2 regions of the Acetomicrobium flavidum genome follow, and region 2 is predicted to be linked to the other one. Evidence: riboswitches for the same ligand, from Rfam matches in the RefSeq annotation. Region 2 holds a riboswitch; the other holds the start of a gene.
What was found. A riboswitch is a leader RNA that binds a small molecule or an ion and turns the genes downstream of it on or off. The one in region 2 is predicted to bind molybdenum cofactor.
Positions count from the first base shown of each region.

Region 1 (7,482 bases), 1.5 Mb from region 2:
GAATCTTCATGGATGTTTCTAAGCAACGGCTCTGCATATCCCTTAAGGACAGCCAATTCGTAAACCGTCGCTGAATTAAACATCACATGAGCCCTTTCCTGGTAGGGGAAAATATGCCTTTGCGCTCCCCTGATCACTGAAGGCCACTGAAGCAAGGTATCCTCAGGGCTTTTTCCTCGAGTGCGATGATCTCGAACCAGACGTCGTATTAATCTATTATCCGTGGTGCTGGTCCTATTGTGTCGATCCAAGTTGATGCCCGTCAAGGGGGACACATACAAACGCCACTTCTGAGCCTCCGGAACGCTTTGGCTTATGGATTCATTCAGGCCGTGTATGCCCTCCACTATTATGATGGTATCTTTGCCCAAACGCACCGTGCGCCCCCTTTCCCTGCTGCCGGTGAAGAAGTTAAAACGGGGCAGTTCGACCTCAAAACCCTCGATCAGCTTTATTAGGTTATCGTTAATAAGATCCAGATCTAAAGCTTCCAGAGCTTCAAAATCGTAATTTCCCTTTTCGTCCCTAGGGGTTCTTTCCCTCTCTACAAAATAGTCATCTAAGGAGATCATAAAAGCTCGCTTGCCGAAGACCTGAATTTGTATGCGCAACCTCTGGGCCGTCGTCGTCTTGCCGGATGCTGAAGGTCCGGCTATGCAAATAAGCCTGATGTCGTCATTGGTCGCAATCATTTCCGCTAAATGAGACAGCCATTGAGAGTGCAATGCCTCAGATATCTGAATCACATCGTTGGATTCTCCCCGCGACACCAAGCCGTGAAGGCTTTCCATGGTGCTCACGCCCAAGATGTCGAGCCATTTGGCATATTGCGTAAATACTTCGGACAAACGTTTCGAGGGCATAAAAGGCGGAAGCCCCTGAGGATAGGCCACAGTCGGGAAACGCAGGACCATCCCCTGCTCATATGGCACCAGATCAAACACTTTCATGTAACCGGTAGATGGGGCCAGGGGAGCGTAAAAATAGCCGTACATATCGTTACATCTATAGACCTCTATGGGATCTACTGCTGCCCATCGAAATAAGTTAGCCTTATCCACATTGCCCTGGCGGGTAAATATCCTTATCGCCTTATCACCGGAGATAATTTCTCGCTTCAGTGGAATATCCGAAGCTACTAATCTCTTGAGTTCTTCTTTGATCGCCCAGACCTTGTCTTCAGAAACTGATCCCGATTCAAGCTCACAGTAATATCCGTCGCTTATGGAATGCCTTATAAAGACGTCCTCGGACAAGGCCCTTTTAGAGGCAAGCACCAACAAAAAGCTGAGGCTTCTTCTGTATACCTCCATCCCTTCAAAGCTGGAGGTATCGACAAACTCCACAAAACAATCATCATCTACCGTCCAGTCTAGGGACCGCAAATAATTATTTACCCTCCAGGCAACTATATTGGATTCGCCATCTTTCCCGCAGGCCAAGAGAACTTCTTGCCCCTTTAAGGGCCTTTCTGACGTCAAACTGCCATTATCCTTAATGTGAACCGTAAAGCTCGTCTTTTGCAACCCTTAACCCCCAAAACTGGAAATGTATGATTTCTATGATGGTTATACATTTACAGCTTAAATTATAGCCACTGAGCTGCCGAAGGCTTAAATGAGGCATATACCTCCATCCCTGGATATATATCGAGACTTTTGATATAGTCTTTGTCGACCAAAGACACCAAATTTAATTCGCCAAGGGCAATGGAAACCCTAAGTAGCCCGTCGTTAGAATAAACCATCTGCGTTACGAGGCCGCGAAGTAAATTGCATGCTGACCCTCCATCATCGTTGATGGCATTGCTCAGCAGGGATATGTCACCGGGGCTTACAGTCACGGCATTTGAAGAAGATGGAATGCCTGAGACATAAATTTTCTGTCCATCCTTTAGCTTCTTGCAGTAAAGACCGTCGCCAACCTTTTCCCATGGTCCGAGGATGACGTTTTCTGGGCCATGGCTTGCGACGCGGCCTCCCCACAGAGAAATGGTTTCGTCGGCTGAGTTGTAAAGCCACAACAAATCGTGGCTGACCATTATTATAGTAGTCTTCCACTCTTCCTTTGCCCTTACCACAGCCTCATTTATGAGGGTCTCAGAGACAGTATCTACGTTGGCCGTTGGTTCATCCAAAAGTAGGACCTTCGGTCTCAGTGCCAATCTAGCAGCCAATGCAACCCTCTGTGCTTCTCCTCCTGAAAGCTCATACCATTGCCTATTGGCAAAATCCTTTACGGGTAAGCCCACCATTTCCAAGGCCTCTTTAACACGATGTTTTATTGTGTTCAAATCCATATGCCTCATCTTTAAACCAAATGCTACGTTATCCTTCACCCTGCGGGTTAATAGCCGTGTGTTTTGCAAAAGCATGGTCACCTCTCGGCGCAAAGAGGGCACAAGCTGAGGCGATACTAAAGATCCGTTATAATAAATGTTTCCAGCATCAGGCTCATCCAAGAAGGCTAAAATCCTCAGTAATGTTGTCTTCCCGCTGCCATTGGGGCCAACTAAGCCATATATCTTGCCCTCCTCTATCACCAGATGGTCTATGGAAAGGGCACATCTTTCGTTATAGTAGCGTTTGATCCCAGTTAATCTGTAAAGCATCATAGCTCACCGCGATTGTCGTCTTCTTTTAGCAAAGGCCAGGGTACCATTGACTAAAAAGGCTATTAGAAGAAGTATTAAGCCTAAGGCTATACCCATGGCAAATTGTCCTTTATTGGTCTCAAATGCCATGGCTGTCGTAATGGTCCTTGTTCTCCATTTGATGTTTCCGCCAAGCATAGAAGCGGAACCAACTTCGGATATGATGCGACCGTATGCCGTTACTGCCGCCATCAAGATTCCATAGCGAGCTTCCCATAACATATCCAATACTAATCTTTTTCCTGTAGCCCCCAAAGTAAGAAGTGTATCCCTTACTGACAGATCTAATTCTTCCACTGCCTGAGCCGATAAGGCAATTATGATAGGAAGTGCAAGGACAACTTCGCCAACGATGACACCCTTGATGGTAAAAAGTAAATTCAAATTGCCAAGCGGACCCCGGCTCGAGATGAAAGCGTATACCCATAACCCAACCAGAACCGTTGGAAGAGCAAGCAATGTATCTGCAACCGATCTTATGAACCGCTTCCCGGGGAAATCGGAGTATCCTAAAAAGAAGCCGAGCGGAAAACCGATCAACAAAGCAATCAATATGGCCAACGAAGACGCTTTGAGCGTAGCGTAAACGGCGGAATAGACTTCCTCGTTTCCGCTAAATAACAAAACAAAAGCCTCTCTTATCCCGTCGAATATATAATCCACAAAGTTCGACCCCCTTAAACGTACCTTATCAAGCAATAAATAATAATGCAAGTATGATATATAATATAAAGACAGGCCGTCGCAGGGGGATGCAACGGCCTCATTGGGGGATTGGAGCATTCTATTATCAACTTAAAATGCGTAGGATGTCTTATTTGGATGTGGCGTCAGCATTTGGGAAAAACAGCTGCTTTCCCATGAGCCTGAAGTCTGCTATTGCTTTTTGCCCTTCTGGACCTGCCATCCACTCTATAAACTTCTTTGCCAAATCATATTTGACTTTCGGGCAATGCTCCGGGTTAACGGCTATTACGCTGTATTGGTTTATCAGATATTTATCGCCCTCGCAAAGGATCACTAAAGGCGGATTGCCCTGATGATCGGCTTCGTATTTTATATAGGTTCCTCTATCGGTGAGGGTATAACCCTTCTTTTCGGCAGCGACATTGATGGTTACCAACATGCCCTGACCCGTTTGTACATACCATTCTTCCTTATCGGGAACAGGTAATCCCGCCGTCTTCCAAATGAACTTTTCTTTCATGTGAGTGCCGGACTCGTCTGCCCTACTGACGAAAACGGCCTTTTTCTCGGCAATCTTTTTGAATGCCTCGGTCGATGTTAATCCCTTTATTCCAGCTGGATCCTCTTTGGGACCGATGATGATGAAGTCGTTATACATCACCTGAGTTCTGTCGATGCCAAATCCCGCCTCCACAAACTTCTTTTCAGAATCTGGATCGTGAACCAGCAAGACATCTACGTCGCAATTCTCGCCCAATTTCAAAGCCTTACCCGTACCGGTTGCAGTCCACTGAAGGGTTATGCCGGTATCGGCCTTGAAAAGCGGTGCCAGGTAATCGAGCAACCCCGTATCATCAGTGCTCGTGGTGGTGGCCATTAAAAGCACCTGTTCATCTGCGCGAGCTATACCCTGAACGAAAGATAGGCACAGCAAGGATATGATAAAAATTGGCAATATCCTTTTGACGAACGTCTTCATGCAAATCCCTCCTTAGCCTGGTATAGTAGATTTTTGGTAAATCCTCATAAATAAAACCCCTTCCCGTTAGGAAAGAGGTTTTAAAGCTCTTCCTCCTTTCCAGACGGGAGGCCTTTTCGTTTCCAAAAAGACCCTATCGATCAATGCTCATAGGCAATATGCCCTTAGATACATTGATTCGGAGGCATTTAATTTTTACATCTCAAATTACGATGACGCACTGCTAAAACTAATAATACTAAGCAGCCTCTTAAATGTCAAATCGATCTACTTACTCCCACACCTTCTTCACGGCATCGACAGACGGACGAGACATGTAACTCCCAATCACAAAGGCTACGAAAGTCACAACAAAGGTGGGAACAATTGGGTGTACACCATGAAGTATTGAAGAATATTGGCTGAGCAATATAAAAAAGACAACCCCGACTATCATTGAAGCCAATGCGCCGGAAGCGGTGGCACGTTTCCAATATAGACCCATCACTATGGGCCAGAAAAAGACAGCCTCGAGACCACCGAAGGCAAAAAGGTTTATCCATACTATCAAACTGGGCGGATTTAATGCAACCAGAAATACGATGACCCCTATTAAGGCAGTGACTATAAAACTAATGCGCCTAACCTTAGAGTCGTTATGCGCTGCATCGGGGTTGATATATCCCACATATAAGTCGTTGATAATTGCCGCTGACGCCAACAGCAGTTGAGAATCTACAGTAGACATGATCGAGACCATGGGTCCGGCCAAAAATATGCCTGCAAAGATTGGAGGCAAAATTTTAATCGTCAGCGTCGGAATGACGGAATCTACAACCTCAATGCCCGGCAAGGCCCCCCTGCCGAGAGCGCCGGCCAGATGCATGCCCAACATCAAAAAGCCGGTCACGAACGTACCTATTACAATGGCCCTATGCATAGATCTCGAATCCTTATACCCCATACATCGCACCGCCGTATGGGGTAGCCCTATTACCCCAAGACATACCAATATCCAGAAGGACAATATGAAGGGTTTTGTCACAAAACCCCCCGCTCCAAAGGGGGTAAGCAATGCAGGATCTTGTGCCATTATCCTCGCGCTAATGGCCTCCATGCCTCCTCCGGCCCTTATTATCCCAAAGAGCAAGGCAAAGGTTCCGCATACCATCACTATCCCTTGAAATGCATCGGTCAATACGACAGCCCTAAATCCGCCAATGGCGGTATAAAATACGACTGTTAAGGCAAAAATAAAGAGGCCGACCTTATACGGAACACCTATTGCCTCAAAAAGCCTTGCGCCTCCTATAAATTGGGCCACTATAGCAGCGGTAAAAAATATTAGCAGGCTAACCGAAGCTATCACCACGACTGCAGCATTTTCATACCTGACCCTCAAAAAATCGTTAATGGTAATGGCATTAATCTTTCGAGCTACTATGGCAAACTTCTTGCCCAAAAAACCCAATGTAAGATAAGCAGTAGGTACCTGTACCATTGCAAGCAAGACCCAGCCCAAGCCAACCTTGTAAGCCATGCCAGGCCCGCCAATGAAGCTGCTTGCGCTGACATAAGTGGCAACCAACGTCATGGCCAATACAAACCCACCCATGGAGCGATTGCCTATGAAGTATTCGTTCAAAAAGGATGCCTTTGTCTTTGCAATGCTTCTGTTGGCCAAGTAACCAATATAAAATACTATAGCAAGATATAGAACTATGGGGATTGCTACCTGGAAGTTCATCCTTCTTCACCTTCCGGGACTGTGCCTTTTCCATCGCTATCCAACGGTATGTCCTTAAAGAAAAACTTCACCATGGCCCAGGAGGCGAAAGAAAACACCACAAACCCCATGATACAACTCCAGAAAAACCAACTTGGAAATCCCATAATAAATGAGTAACTTGTTACGGGCTTTGAACCCAACCCATAGGCAAAACCGTACCACCAAAAAAAGTACAACAGCGTCAGCAGCAGAGAGTAAAAAGCTTCCTTGTTGGCTAACTTATACCGTGGATCTTCATTGATATCCACTTCATTTCACCTCCAAGACTGCTCCTTTTGCTCCGGAAGTCACAAATGCCCGATATCTTTCCAGAAACGGGCTATCGAGCTTCCGCAAGATCGGCTTCCACTGCTTCCTTCTCAATGAAAGCTCTTCGTCACTAACCTCGACATCAAGCTTACGGGCTGGAATGTCTATTACGATCAGATCACCATCCTTGAGCAATCCTATGGGCCCACCCTCAGCAGCCTCGGGCGAGACATGGCCTATGGACGCTCCCCTGGTCGCTCCACTGAACCTGCCATCCGTTATCAAAGCGACGCATTTATCGAGTCCCATTCCTGCCAAGGCTGAGGTCGGACCAAGCATCTCGCGCATACCAGGCCCTCCCTTGGGACCTTCGTATCTTATGATAACCACATCGCCCGCCTTGATCTTGCCGGAAAAAATGGCTTCAGTAGCTTCCTCTTCAGAGTCAAAGATCCTAGCAGGGCCAGTGTGTATCATCATCTCCGGGGATACAGCAGACTGTTTTACGACAGCCCCGTCCGGAGCAAGCCGTCCGTAAAGAACTGCCAAGCCCCCTTCTGCATGATAGGGCCTGTCAACGGGTCGTATTACTTCATCATCTAAAACCCTAACTTCCGCCAGGTTTTCAGCCACTGTTTTGCCAGTCACGGTGATCAAATCTCCGTCAATTAACCCAGCCTCAAGCAATCTGCTCATGACGCCCTGCACTCCTCCTGCAAAGAAAAGGTCTTCGATATGATAACGACCGCCAGGGCTCATGCTGCATATATGGGGGCACCGTCGACTCATTTGGTCAAAAAGCGAAAGGGGAAGGTCTAAACCGGCTGCCCACGCGATGGCTGGAAGATGCAGGGCAGTATTCGTCGAACCGCCAAGGGCCATGTCTACTGCAATAGCATTGATGAAGGCCACCTTAGTCAATATAGTACGTGGAGTTATTCCTTTATCGAGAAGCTGCATAATTGCCCGACCTGTCGCTTTGGCTAAGCGAATTCTCTCGGAAAAGACTGCCGGAATAGTTCCATTGCCTGGAAGCGCCAACCCTAAGGCTTCCATCATGCAGTTCATCGTGTTTGCCGTAAACATTCCAGAACAGGACCCGCATGTGGGACAGGCAATACTTTCCAATTTGCCAAGCTCATCTTC
Region 1 covers NZ_FSQZ01000001.1:1,510,409-1,517,890, reverse strand. Annotated here, with positions in the region: gene BUQ78_RS07565 (nucleoside kinase) at 1-1,526, opposite strand, end outside; gene BUQ78_RS07560 (ATP-binding cassette domain-containing protein) at 1,589-2,611, opposite strand; gene BUQ78_RS07555 (ABC transporter permease) at 2,618-3,316, opposite strand; gene BUQ78_RS07550 (ABC transporter substrate-binding protein) at 3,468-4,319, opposite strand; molybdenum cofactor riboswitch at 4,396-4,515, opposite strand; gene panF (sodium/pantothenate symporter) at 4,591-6,045, opposite strand; gene BUQ78_RS07540 (YhdT family protein) at 6,042-6,335, opposite strand; gene ilvD (dihydroxy-acid dehydratase) at 6,337-7,482, opposite strand, start outside.
Region 1: linked by a shared signal. The riboswitch ahead of BUQ78_RS07550 (ABC transporter substrate-binding protein) and the one ahead of BUQ78_RS00230 (molybdopterin-dependent aldehyde oxidoreductase) in region 2 are both predicted to bind molybdenum cofactor.

Region 2 (7,482 bases):
ATCATAAGGACATGATTGATGCCGGCAGTCTAATTGGGGTTACTTTGATGCTCTTGATGGCAAAGTACGGAACAACTGTGGGGCCAAACATTCCAATGATATTAAGGACAAGTCCAGCCTTGATATTGCAGGAATTTGGCAATCTAGGCACGGTCATCATTGGTGTGCCCGTGGCGGTGTACTTGGGACTTAGACGAGAAACCATAGGGGCAGCCCATTCGATCGCCAGAGAGCCTAATGTGGCTTTGATAGGTGACATCTACGGCTTGGATACTCCCGAAGGTCAAGGAGTCATGGGTGTCTACATCTGCGGCACCGTTTTTGGGACGATTTTTTTGGTCTTATGGCGACGTTTACGGCAGCGTTGGGAATCTTTCATCCCCTCGCTTTAGCCATGGCCTCCGGAGTGGGAAGTGCCAGCATGATGACTGCCTCCGTTGGTGCTTTGAGCGCTATGTTTCCTGAAATAGCCGATAAAATTCAGGCCCTGGGAGCGGCAAGCAACATGTTAAGCGGCCTGGACGGGGTTTATATGTCCCTCTGGATGGCCTTGCCTATGACAGAATGGCTGTATAGAAAGTTCTATAAAATGAAATATGGCACATATCCAAGTCAATCTGCCGTTAGGGAGGGCTAATCGATGAAGATCAGGGAAGTTCTTGCTGTTCTTATAATTATCGGCATCATTACTTTGGTCGGCAACTTCGTTGGAGCAAATATCCCGATGATCGATGCCATCCCTGGCATGATTTTTTTAATCGCCATCAGTATTCTTGGGGTAATATTCGCAAAAGTCATCCCGGTCAGGATTCCTGCTGTAGCCTACATCGTTACAATCGGATGCATAGTAACTATTCCCGGATTTCCTGGTGCAACAATTTTTAATGCCTGGGCGCAAAAAGTAAACTTTTTAGCCCTCACAACGCCAATTCTCGCCTATGCCGGGATCTCAATTGGGAAAGACCTTGGTGTGCTTAAAAAGACCGGATGGAGGATCTTGATCGTATCCTTTGTGGTATTCATAGGAACATACATAGGCTCTACCATCATTGCGCAAATTGTATTAAAGCTCATCGGAGAAATTTAAAACTTACTTATTTACCTCACAGATTAGAAGCTTAATAGCTTTAATTCTTTCATATAATTAGTTAAAGGGCCTTCGTCATTTCAGGCGAAGGCCCTAATAATAGATTATCTCTCTATGAAGCAATGAGAGTTACGCTATGATTTTGGTGCGACATCGATCCAATTTTACTCGAGTTTTATACATGATAACTCATTCAGTTGACATTTGTTTCTATATTTAGTATGATTTAAAATAGTAATAATAAAGTTGTATTTATATAACCTCCGAGTCAATGGTTCTAAGGGTAATTGCCTATGAACGTTGACCGATAGGGTCTTTTCGGAAACGAAAGGGCCTCCCGTCTGGAAAGGAGGAAGCGATATTGTTGCCCCTCTTCCCGGAAGGAAGGGGGTTGTTTTTTTAGTATGGGTATCCGTAATATCCTGCGAGAAGCATACTTTTTTATATATCCTTATATCTCACACGCACGCCAGTGCTTCGATATTTCACTAATTTCAATGGCCACATATTATATTCACAAAAGAGGTGATGGCAAAAATACTTTAATGATTACTAAGTTATATAGGATCGTCAATCGTTATGAATTCTTCTTTAATTTCATGCGAGTGTAGACACCCCAAATGGTGAGAGAAAACTAGGTGCCAAAAATTACCATATGTTTCTATTTAGATGGGATGAGATGGCGCCGCGTAATGAAAGAGAAGGAGTGATATGAGATGATCCAAAGGCATTTTTTTGTCAACGGAATAGAACGCAACATTCCTATAGTAGATGGCAATGACTCATTGGCAAAGGTTTTGCGCGAACAACTGGGTCTGACGGGCACGAAAGTCGGTTGCGGACAAGGGCAGTGTGGCGCCTGTAATGTTATCTTAAATGGCAAACTCGTTCGATCGTGCACATTTAGGATCGACAAGGTTAACGACGGGGACTCCATAACCACCATCGAAGGAATTGGAACACCCCAAAAGATGCATCCCCTCCAGAAAGCCTTCGTTAAGCACGGAGTAACCCAATGCGGTTTCTGCAATCCTGGTTTCATAATCTCGGCTAAGGTCCTTTTAGACAGCAACCCATCTCCAACACGCGAAGAAGTTAGGGAGTGGTTCCACAAGAACCGCAATGCATGTCGTTGCACAGGATACATCCCCATAATCAACGCCGTCATGGATGCAGCTAAAGTCCTTAGGGGAGAGATGGACGAGTCGGAGCTGGAGTTCAAGATGCCCGAAGACGGCAAAATTTGGGGCACAACCTACCCAAGACCCACTGCCGTGGCCAAAGCCACAGGTACGCTGGATTACGGTGCTGACCTTGGGCTTAAGATGCCAAAGGGCACGCTACAACTGGCGCTTGTACAGGCAACGGTGAGCCATGCCAATATTAAAAACATTGACACCTCCGAGGCCGAAAAGATGCCCGGCGTCTACAAGGTAGTCACACACAAGGATATTAAGGGCAGAAATCGCATAACAGGGCTCATCACATTCCCGACCAATAAGGGAGACGGATGGGATCGCCCGATACTTTGCGATGAAAAGGTCTTCCAGTTTGGAGATGCCATAGCGATCGTCTGTGCTGATACCTACGAAAACGCCTGTGCTGCTGCAGAAAAAGTAAAGGTCGACCTAGAAGTGCTTCCTGCCTACATGAGCGCTCCGGCAGCCATGGCCGAAGACGCCCTTGAGATCCACCCAGGCACGCCAAACGTCTACTACGTCCAAAACCTGGAGAAGGGCGAGCCCACGACCCCCATCTTTGAGAAGGCCCCATACGTTGTGGAAGACGACTTTTACGTGCAAAGGCAACCCCATATGACGATTGAACCAGACGTTGGTTTCGCCTACATTGACGACAACGGCGTTCTAAAGATTCATTCCAAGACTATCGGCGCTCATCTGCATTTACTGATGATCGCTCCCGGTCTTGGTGTAGAGCCCGATAAAATTGCGCTCGTATCGAACCCCATGGGCGGCACCTTTGGATATAAGTTCTGCCCGACCATGGAGGGATTGGTCGGAGCGGCAGCCCTGGCGACGGGCAAGCCCTGTTTCCTCAGGTACAACTACTTCCAGCACATGACCTACACGGGGAAGCGATCTCCCTTTTTTGTGAACATCAAGTTCGCTGCCGACGATGAAGGCAAAATTCTTGCCATGGAAACGGACTACATTGTGGATCACGGGCCTTACTCGGAGTTTGGGGATTTGCTCACGCTCAGAGGCGCCCAGTTCATGGGAGCAGGCTACAATATCCCCAACATCAGGGGAAGAGGACAGACGGTCTGCACCAATCACGTATGGGGTTCTCCCTTCAGAGCTTACGGCTCTCCGCAATCCCTTTACTCTTCCGAGCTCCTCATGGACGAGCTGGCTGAGAAGATCGGCATGGACCCATGGGAGATACGCTACAAAAATTGCTATCGTCCGGGTTCCACAAATCCGAGCGGGCAGGAACCTGAGGTCTTCAGCTATCCCGAGATGCTTGAAGCCATCAAGCCAAGGTATGAGGAGGCAAAGGAAAGGGCCAAGAAAGAATCCACCGATAAGATCAAAAAAGGCGTCGGACTTTCAATGGCCGTTTACGGCTGTGGGATCGACGGTCCAGACAGTTCCGAGGTATGGGCAGTTTTGAATCCCGACGATACCGTCACAGTCGTAGCTGCCTGGGAGGACCACGGCCAAGGCGCCGATATGGGCATGGTGGGGACAGCTCACGAGGCGCTTCGTCCCATGGGCATTACGCCTGACAGAATAAGATTTACCTGGCCCGATACGTCTAAAACCCCCAACTCGGGGCCTTCCGGCGGATCGCGTCAGCAGGTGTTGACCGGCAGCGCAATCAGGATCGCCTGTTCTGAAATGCTCAAATCCCTACGGAAGCCCGACGGGACGTATATGAACTACGCCGAAGCCGTCAGTGCTGGTAAACCGTTGAAGTACGTTGGTAAATATACCGTTCCAGGCGTTCCCTGCGACGAAAAGGGACAGGGAAGGCCCTTCGTCGTCTATATGTATGGAGTCTTTCTTGCCGAGGTTTCGGTTAATACCGAAACAGGCAAGGTTGCCGTGGACAAGATGACCTTGATGGCTGATATCGGAAAAGTCAATAACCGCCTGGTGACCGATGGCCAGATTTACGGAGGGATCGCCCAGGGAATCGGGCTTGCCCTATCGGAGGACTTTGAGGATATTAAAAGGCATTCTTCCCTCATCGGGGGAGGGTTCCCCTACGCTAAGGATCTCCCAGATGCCATAGAGATAGTCTACTTCGAAAATTACCCCCGGGAGCTTGGTCCCTTTGGTGCTGCTGGAGTAGGAGAGCTGCCGCTTTCCAGCCCACATGCAGCCATTGGAAACGCTATTTACCATGCCTGTGGTGTTAGGGTTCATCGTCTGCCAGCTACACCCGAAAAGGTCCTCGCCGGTCTCAGGGGAGAACGCGTCTAGAAATGCCCTATAACGCCTGCCCTTGACTGCTTAAATTCGGGGGCGGGCGTTATTAAAAAGATAACCGACATGGATCTTTATACTTTTCTTTTGATCGAATCCCCTGAAAGCGTCAATTTCCTGGCAAACCTGGTTAATCTGGTTATGTGATCTCATTGTGAGATATTCGGGAGGAAGTATTAATGGAGCGCTATAAACTCGATGACTTTGAGCAACGCTGCATTCAAGATGAGCTTCCCTACTGTCAGGCGGCATGTCCTCTAAAAGTCGACGCAAAGGCCTTTTGTGCAGCCATGGCACAGAAACGCTTTGATGAAGCAAGAAAAATTTTATCAAAGACAATGCCACTGCCGGACATCATCGGCCGAATCTGCGATCACCCCTGTCAGGATGCCTGTATCTTGTCCCAAAAGGGCGGCGCCATTTTAATAGGAAAGCTTGAAAGGGCTTGCCTAGAACAAACTAAAGATACGGGGCTGCCCCTGCGCCTTCCCCCAAAGGGGTTGTCCGTGACTATTTACGGCGGAGGCCTTTCTTCGTTGACTTGTGCCTTTGAACTGGCAAAAAAGGGCTACCAAGTATGTATGGTCTTTAATGATGAGACCCCCGGTGGCAGGCTTTTGACACTTACACAAGAAGTTTTGCCCCAGGAAGTGCTTGTCACTGCCTGGCAGAACCTGCAACGATTGGGCGTAACAAGGTCATCCGGAAAAGATCCCATCCGCGACTGCTTGAAAGAAGGTAATGTCGCCTACGTGGGTATCGATGACCCCGAATGGACTCATCTGATCAATGGAAATGATATCGATCCAATCACTTACGAGACTTTCACAAAGGGGCTTTTCGCCGGAGGCTATCTTCGAAACAACAAGCCTTCACCCTCATGGGAGTCTGCCGATGGCAAGCGTGCCGCCAACTCCATCGACCGTTATTTTCAGGGTGCGTCACTGACGTCGGGAAGAGAGAAAGAATTCTCGCTTGATACGAAGCTTTACACTTCCATTGAAGGCGTTCCAACCCTCTCGCCCAAGGATGACCCGATAGAGGAGGCCAAACGCTGCATTCAATGCGAATGTCGATGCTGCGTGCGCGAATGTGTCTTTCTTGAAAAGTACAAGGGATATCCAAAGATTTACGTTCGACAGATCTACAACAATTTCGCCATAGTCAGAGGCTCTCACAGCGCCAATAAAATGATAAATTCCTGTTCGCTTTGCGGGCTTTGCGAGGTCCTTTGTCCAAACGATTTTTCAATGGCTGAACTGTGCAGATTTGCACGGGAAGAGATGGTTGAGCGAAACATCATGCCGCCATCGGTACATGAGTTTGCCCTCCTTGACATGGAACATGCCAACTCTCCAAGATCGTCCGGATTTAGAAGCGGAGCAAAGACTACTGAGGCCATCTTCTTTCCGGGTTGTCAATTGAGCGGTGCCATGCCCGACCAGACCGAAAGGGTCGCAAACTTCCTTGGCAAGATGTTTGATGGCAAGATGGGCATAATGCTTGGATGCTGCGGTGCACCTGCCTGGTGGGCTGGCCGGCAAGACAAGCTCAATGAGGTCATCAAAAACATCGAGAAAACCGTAGAATCCGCAGGAAACCCCACCCTGATCCTGGCTTGTTCTTCTTGCAACGAGGTGTTTAAAAACTTCATGCCTAATTTGTCAAGGGTCTCTTTATGGCAAGTGTTGCTTGAAAAGGGGTTACCTGAAACAAGGCCCGCTACAGAAACGCTTGCTCTGCATGACCCTTGCACGACCCGCCACGAACCGGAGTGGAGACAGTCGGTGCGAAAGATACTTCAAATCCTTGGGCAACCTTACGAAGAGCTTGTCTTTGGCGGTGAAGCCACGCGCTGCTGCGGTTACGGCGGCTTACAATCCATGGCCGACCCCGACCTTGCCCGCGAGGGCGTCTCGCGAAGGCTTCAAGAAAGCAAAAACGATTTTCTGACCTATTGTGCCATGTGCCGCGAAAGCCTTTCCGGGTCAGAAAAAACGGTCTTACATCTGCTGGACATCCTATTTCCTCCTCCTGCAGAAAAGAAACGTGCAGGCTTTTCCAAACGTCAGCAAAATAGGGAATTGCTTCGCGTAAAGCTTCTTGGTCCTTGCGACCTTGCTCCCAATCCATGGGATGATTTACTTATATCGATACCCGACGCGGTGCGCGAAAAACTTGAAGACCGCCACATCTTAGACAGCGATATCAGACAAACTCTGTGGGAAGCTTCTTCTACGGGAAGGTATCTCATCTCTCCCGATGGCACCAGGCTTGCTTCTTCAAGGATAGGAAATGTCACCTTTTGGGTGGAATATCGCGAGGATTATCATTCTTTTACGATCGTCAACGCCTGGAGCCACAGGATGATCATGGAGTTGATGTCATGAGCAAGGAAAGTGATCTCGGTTTTCACGAACAGACTGTCTGGAGGTGCAGCTGTGGCGGAGAACTTACGCCGCACAAGGTCGCGGCGCTTTATCTTGGCAATCGCTTCGAGATAGAGCTTCCCGCCTGCTCCCGATGCGGCTTTATTCTTGTGCCTGAGTCTTTAGCGGTGGGCAAGATGCTCGAGGTCGAGAAGATATTGGAGGACAAATGATGTCCTTGCCCTATGAACATCCAAGGTGGCACAGGGTTATGGGCGAAGCGCTTCACCCGGGAGGGGAAGCGCTATCAAGAAGGCTTATACACCTGTGCAACTTTCCCCCAAAGGCCAAGGTGCTTGATGCAGGCTGTGGTGCAGGCGCAACAGTAGGACTTTTGATTGAAGAGGGTTTTGATGCCGTCGGATTTGACAAGTCTTACGACTTGCTTTCGAAGGCAAAGCAAAAGGGTCCGGCAATACATGGAGATTTGCGTAGTATGCCCTTCGAAGACGGCAGTTTTGACGGCGCGATTTGTGAGTGCGTCCTCTCGCAGCAAAAGGAGCTTTCACCAGCC
Region 2 covers NZ_FSQZ01000001.1:42,636-50,117, forward strand. Annotated here, with positions in the region: partial or broken gene BUQ78_RS00215 (DUF3100 domain-containing protein) at 1-637, shown strand, start outside; gene BUQ78_RS00220 (hypothetical protein) at 641-1,087, shown strand; molybdenum cofactor riboswitch at 1,337-1,455, shown strand; gene BUQ78_RS00230 (molybdopterin-dependent aldehyde oxidoreductase) at 1,804-4,536, shown strand; gene BUQ78_RS00235 (pyridine nucleotide-disulfide oxidoreductase/dicluster-binding protein) at 4,719-6,929, shown strand; gene BUQ78_RS00240 (DVU_1557 family redox protein) at 6,926-7,141, shown strand; gene trsM (DVU_1556 family methyltransferase) at 7,141-7,482, shown strand, end outside.